Regions from separate parts of the Priestia sp. SB1 genome, predicted to be linked through region 1. Evidence: riboswitches for the same ligand, from Rfam matches in the RefSeq annotation. Region 1 holds a riboswitch; each other region holds the start of a gene.
What was found. Region 1 has a riboswitch for lysine ahead of WKH56_RS04345 (aspartate kinase). Riboswitches for the same ligand answer to the same signal wherever they lie in the genome.

Region 1 (2,280 bases):
TAGAACTTGCGTGTAAAAATGCAAAGATTGCGCTCGGTGAAAAATTCTATTTAATTGAACGAGATGAAGAGCGTACAGTTGGCGCAGTTGAACGGTTAGGAGAGGAGCTTGGAATTGCCGCTCCTTATCGGATTGAAGCATTTGATAACTCAAATATTCAAGGAACAGACCCAGTTTCTGCGATGATTGTTTTTGTTGATGGGAAACCGGAAAAGAAAGAATATCGCAAATATAAAATTAAGACGGTAAAGGGACCAGATGATTACAGTTCCATGAGGGAAGTCGTTCGCAGACGGTATTCCAGAGCGTTAAAAGAAGGTCTTCCGCTTCCGGATTTAATTGTTGTAGATGGAGGCAAAGGGCATTTAGCTGCAGTACAGGACGTTCTCGAAAATGAATTGGGACTTTTAGTGCCTACAGCAGGTCTTGTCAAAGATGATAAGCACAGAACCTCCAATCTGATGATTGGTGAGCCTCCTCAAATCATACCGCTTGAACGCAATAGTCAAGAATTTTATTTGCTTCAGCGAATTCAAGATGAAGTTCACCGCTTTGCGATTACCTTCCACCGTCAAGTGCGCTCTAAGTCCGCTTTTCAGTCAGTTCTGGACGACATTCCGGGAGTGGGAGAAAAGCGTAAAAAAGCTTTGTTAAAGCATTTTGGTTCGGTGAAAAAATTGAAAGAAGCAACGATTGAAGATATTCGAAATTCAGGTGTTCCTCAGAACATTGCTGAAAAAATTTATGAAACATTACAAAAATAGTCTTGAAATAATAGAAAATATTTGATAAGCTATTAACTAATTTCATACGACACTTCATCAAATGAAGTGAAGATAGAGGTGCAAATTTAATCAGTACGCATCAGGAAGGGTATGAGCCCTTATGAACGATGCGGAAAGGGAAATTTGCCGAAGTGAACATTACCTCATAGTAATGATTGCTGGTTCTGCGTTGAATAAACGTAGGATTGTCAAGATGTAGATTCTTGGAGAGCTATCTCACGGCAGTGGACGGTTATGTTTTATAATTTTCGTTCGTTAAGCAATGAGAGCTCATCTCATTGCTTTTTTTATTGTCTGAGTAAAAAAATTTAGCTTCTCATCATCCTGCATATGCAAATTTATTGAAAAGGAATGAACAAAATTATGGCATTAATCGTTCAAAAATTTGGTGGAACATCTGTTGGTTCTGTTGAACGTATTCAACATGTAGCAAACCGTGTTATTCAAGAAGCAGAGCGCGGTAACCAAGTAGTAGTTGTTGTATCGGCAATGGGCAAAACCACAGATGCACTGGTGAAATTAGCAAGTGATATTACGGACAGTCCAAGTAAACGCGAAATGGATATGCTTCTTACAACTGGAGAACAAGTAACGATTTCCCTGTTAACAATGGCTCTTCAATTCAAAGGTCATGAAGCCACTTCGCTAACAGGTTGGCAAGCTGGTATCCAGACGGAAGCAGTTCACAGCAATGCACGAATCCAGCACATTGACACGACTCGTATTCAAAGCCAATTAGATAGAGGTCGAATCGTAGTAGTAGCTGGATTCCAAGGCTGTTCAGAAGATGGAAGCATTACAACATTAGGTCGAGGCGGCTCTGACACGACGGCAGTAGCTCTTGCCGCGGCACTAAAAGCTGCAAAATGTGATATTTATACAGACGTAACAGGAGTGTTTACGACGGATCCGCGCTACGTAGAAGATGCTCGTAAACTTCATTCTATTTCATATGACGAAATGTTAGAATTAGCCAATTTAGGAGCAGGGGTGCTGCATCCGCGCGCTGTTGAGTTTGCAAAAAATTATCAGGTACCGCTAGAAGTGCGTTCAAGCTTAGAAAACGAGAATGGAACGATTGTTGAGGAGGAAGTTTCAATGGAACAAAACTTAGTCGTAAGAGGAATTGCGTTTGAAGATAATATTTCACGGGTGACAATTGAAGGGTTAAACAACGAGTTACAAACTCTTTCTACTATTTTTACAGCATTAGCAAAAGAACAGTTAAATGTGGATATTATTATTCAAAACGTAACGGCTAATAATCGCCTCTCTATCTCATTTTCTATTAAAACTGTAGATGTAGAAGCTGCTCTTGCCGTCTTAAAAGAGTATAAATCTACCTTGGGGTATACGCGTATTGAACATGAAAGCAGTCTGGCTAAAGTATCGATTGTGGGATCTGGCATGATATCTAATCCAGGTGTTGCAGCCGAAATGTTTGAAGTGCTGGCAGGAGAGACAATTGAAGTGAAGATGGTCAGCACGTCTGAAA
Region 2 (2,280 bases), on a different contig from region 1:
ACTGGCTTTACATCTTTACGCACCAAATCTTCGTATGTTTCTCGCTCTACAGCAAGACGAGCTTCTCCATTTTTCACAAATACAACAGCAGGGCGCGGAATACGGTTGTAATTGCTAGCCATTGAATAGTTGTAGGCACCTGTAGAGGATACTGCTAGTAAATCTCCTTGATTAACGCGCGGTAAATCGATATCCCAAATAAGCATATCTCCTGATTCACAGCATTTCCCCGCAATTGATACTGTTTCATCTTTTTTATCCGTCACTCTATTAGCCAAGACAGCTTCATGTTTTGCATCGTAAAGAGCAGGACGGATATTATCGGTCATACCGCCATCAATTCCTACGTATTTGCGTACACCTGGAATTTCCTTCGTTGAGCCGATTGTATAAAGCGTTGTACCTGCTTCTCCTACGATGCTTCTTCCAGGCTCAATCCAGACTTCCGGAAGGGTATAATTCTGTTCAGTTAACGTGCGGCTTAGCTTTTCTGTCAGTGCATCTACATAATACTCAACTGGAAGTGGAGAGTCGCTTTCGGTATAACGAATACCAAAACCACCACCTACGTTTAAAACTTTTACTTCAAATTCCATTTTATCACGAATACTGAATAAGAAATCAGTTAAAATATCAATGGCGCGAGAAAAACCATCTACTTCAAAAATTTGCGAACCAATATGACAATGAATGCCTAAAAGATCGTAGTAAGGCTTTTCTAATGCAGAACTTACCGCTTTCATAGCCTGGTCATTGGAAAGACCAAATCCAAACTTGGAGTCTTCCTGTCCGGTCATAATATACTCATGTGTGTGGGCTTCAATCCCTGGAGTAACACGCAGAAGAATAGATGCTTTCTGTTTGCGCTCAGCTGCTAAGGCATGTAAAACTTCAAGTTCGGTAAAGTTATCCACAACAAAACAGCCAATATTCGCATCAAGAGCCATTTCAATTTCTTCAATCGTTTTGTTATTTCCATGAAAATGAATGCGTTCAGCTGGATATCCCGCTTCAAGAGCTGTAAATAATTCGCCTCCTGAGACCACATCTAATGACATATCAAGCTTCGTTAAAAGGCTAGCCATTTCCATACAAAGAAACGCTTTCCCTGCATATGCGATTTGATATGAAAATCCGCTTCTTTGAAAGGCTGAATGGAAGGCCTTGCATTTCGTCTCAATTAATTCTTGATCGTAGATGTATAGGGGAGTGCCGTATTGTTTTTTCAGTTCGACCGTATCGCACTGCCCAATTTCTAAATGATTGCTGCTGTTAATTTTACTCGTTCCATGTAAGTACATAATCCGTATCCCTCCATTTAAATCATTCAACTATAACTTTGATGGTCAGTAGAAAAACACAAAAAAGACCCGTGAAGTGATGTTCACGCGTCTTGGTTTCATAATAATAAAGTATTATTACATTCTAGGCATCAACATCTCTTCAATAGCTCTCCACAAACCAAGTGGTTTGTGACAGCTCAGCATTTATTCAATACTGAACCAGTATATGAACACAATGGATGTTTATATACTTCGGCACGAAATCCCTTTTACTTATCTTCACAGACTCCATTAGTCTCCAATAAGTGACTCTTGATTTCATGCACCTCTATTCTCAGAGAGGAAAATTATATTTAAATGTAACTCCTATTATATTTCCTTTTCCTCCGTCTAGTCAATGAAAAGTTAAGGCATAGGAATATCAAAGAAGATAAATAAAAAAGCTATGAAGCTTCCAGATAGAATCCAAGCAGCCAGCGCTGTCTTCTGATGAATGACTAAAAGTGAGAACGTGACAATATTGAAGAGAAAAGAACATAGCAGCGACCATCCATAATGATGAGTGATACTGTGATTAACATAAGCAATGAACTCAATCACAGTAAATAAAAGCGCCCACAAAAGAATCCACCACAGCCGGCCGCTTACATGCAGCGGCAGCCTTCCTAAAAAAACCGGTATAACAAACGGATAAATAATTAAGGTTATTCCAAGAGAAACCATTAGGTGATCGGGTAGAAAAAGATGATCAATACCAACAGGGTGAAATACCCATACGCGGTGATGAAACAGCAGCACTTCATAAAGCAAATTCCCCGTGACCCAAAACAGCAAAGTAGGGTAGTATTCTTGATACCTTCGCCACTTGCCAAATAGTAAACCAAGAATGATAAAAAATAATACAAATGAAGATTGCATACGCTCTCCTTAAAATAATGGTTATTTCTTTTTATTTACATATTATAGTGGTTTTATTCTTTCATTTTTTTATTCAGCA
Region 3 (2,280 bases), on a different contig from region 1:
AAGGCATTAACTGGAACGCCTCGTTTATTCACTTTTGCTAAAAACCTTGGTGCTTTTCCATCTTTGGCTAAGTTCCACAGCATACGCGTAGAAGCATACATGCCTGAGTTACCAGCAGATAAAACAGCTGTTAAAATAACGGCATTAATCGCTGATGCTGCAAACGCCAGACCTGCTCGTTCGAATATCAAAGTAAACGGACTTACTCGCACGTCATCACTTGCTAATGAATTCGCTGTGTATGGAATAAGCATTCCAATAACAAAAATAGCTAAAATATAAAATAACAAGATGCGCCAGAAGACTTGTTTAACTGCGCGAGGAACCGTTTTTTCCGGATCTTCACTTTCTCCAGCTGCGACTCCAAGCAACTCTGTTCCTTGGAATGAAAAACCAGCTGCCATAAAGATACCTAGTACAGTGAAGAATCCACCGTGAATCGGTCCATCACCAAGCGTGAAGTTTTTAAAACCTGGTGCTTCATTGTTAAAGATACCAAAAATCATCATAATACCAATAACTAAAAAGATAATAACCGTTACTACTTTAATTAACGAAAACCAAAATTCAGATTCACCAAATCCTTTTACAGAAAGGTAGTTAAGCCCAAACATAATTAATAAAAACAGGGCACTCCATAAAATAGAAGAAGAGTTCGGGAACCAAAATTTCATAATAAGGGCTCCAGCGGATAATTCAGCTGCAATCGTAATAGCCCAGTTATACCAGTAGTTCCAGCCGAGAGCGAAACCAAAGGATGGATCTACAAAACGAGACGCATACGTACTAAATGAACCAGCTTCAGGCATATAAGCTGCGAGCTCTGCTAGGCTGGTCATCAAAAAGTAAACCATTACGCCAATAATAGCGTAAGCTAAAAGCGCTCCCCCAGGTCCTGCTGTGTGAATTGCTCCACCACTTGCTAGGAATAAGCCGGTTCCGATGGCTCCTCCTAATGAAATCATCGTTAAGTGGCGAGATTTCAACCCACGTTTTAATTCTTGCTGCTCTTGCATAGATAAATACTCCTTTCGAATGTACGGAAAGAGACGGGATAACATAAAAAAAGCCCGCAGTATATGTGCGCGCTTTTAAATCTGAAAACCGCGTCAACCTTCCGTGAAGATAGCTCTTCACATCACTCGCATGATGTGACAGTTCTGTTCCTGTTCGGAGACAGCCCCAGCTTAAATCAACCGAGAAGTGATTTAAACTTCGGCAATTTTTCCTTTCAAGCAACATCCTCAATGTTCTCTGCATTTCCGTTACTTTACTATTAAAAACTGCGACCTCTACCTCATCGATTAGGATGAGGGTTTTTTATATTCAATTGACATAAAAGAAGTATAACAAATACTAAAACGATTGTCATTATAAAAAATAGATTCAGAAAATAGAAACATCTTTGAAATCTCTCGAATCTATTTTGTTACGTATGGTATAATAAACATTGTCTTTATACTACATAAATATCCAAACGTACCACAGGGGGAGCCGCCGTGCTGAGAGTGAACGAAATGTTCAGACCCTTCGAACCTGTTAGTTAACGCTAGCGTAGGAATGTGGGAATAGTAGCATATATTTGCTTACTCCTGTGTAAACCGTTTGATATGAATGATTCAAAAACAGGAGTGAGAAACGTGAATAAAGCATTACCTTTACAGGCTAAAATTGAAATAGCTATTTTTGCAGCATTGGCTTTTTTGATTGATCTTTTACCTTCTATAAAAATTGCAATAGGTGTAAGCATTTCGTTCTCTATGGTTCCTATCTTTATTATGTGTTTTCGATGGGGAGTTAAAGGAGGAGCTTTATCTGGATTTCTATGGGGAATATTACAACTAGCTTTAGGAAATGCGTATATTTTAACCCCGTTGCAAGCTTTTATAGAGTATATTATCGCTGTTACCTTTATTGGATTTGGCGGGATTTTCTCTAGTTCTATTAAAGGATATTTAGCTAATAATCAAAGATCAAAAGCTTTCTTTTTTATTATCTTATCTTTAATTATAGGAAGTTTTGCTCGTTATTTTTGCCATTTTATTGCCGGTTTAATATTTTGGGGATTTGCTGCACCAAAAGGAATGCCTGTTCTATGGTATTCTTTCTCGATAAATGGGATTTCGATGATTGGGTCGTTGCTATCATGTCTAATTATCCTTTCATTGTTAATTCCATCGGCATCAAGAATGATTGTAACTAAATCACACTCATCATAAGAAAAAAGACTAAATCTGCCAAGATTTAGTCTTTTTTCTTATTTGTCACCTTTGTTTACAC

Region 2: another riboswitch for lysine. It lies ahead of lysA (diaminopimelate decarboxylase); the one in region 1 lies ahead of WKH56_RS04345 (aspartate kinase).
Region 3: another riboswitch for lysine. It lies ahead of WKH56_RS15800 (amino acid permease); the one in region 1 lies ahead of WKH56_RS04345 (aspartate kinase).

The regions. Positions count from the first base shown of each region.
Region 1 is NZ_JBBJSS010000001.1:837,530-839,809, reverse strand. It holds gene uvrC (excinuclease ABC subunit UvrC) at 1-764, shown strand, start outside; lysine riboswitch at 830-1,007, shown strand; gene WKH56_RS04345 (aspartate kinase) at 1,149-2,280, shown strand, end outside.
Region 2 is NZ_JBBJSS010000004.1:346,478-348,757, reverse strand. It holds gene lysA (diaminopimelate decarboxylase) at 1-1,301, opposite strand, end outside; lysine riboswitch at 1,440-1,622, opposite strand; gene WKH56_RS16915 (CBO0543 family protein) at 1,689-2,201, opposite strand.
Region 3 is NZ_JBBJSS010000004.1:129,268-131,547, forward strand. It holds gene WKH56_RS15800 (amino acid permease) at 1-1,016, opposite strand, end outside; lysine riboswitch at 1,119-1,303, opposite strand; TPP riboswitch at 1,478-1,578, shown strand; gene thiT (energy-coupled thiamine transporter ThiT) at 1,611-2,219, shown strand.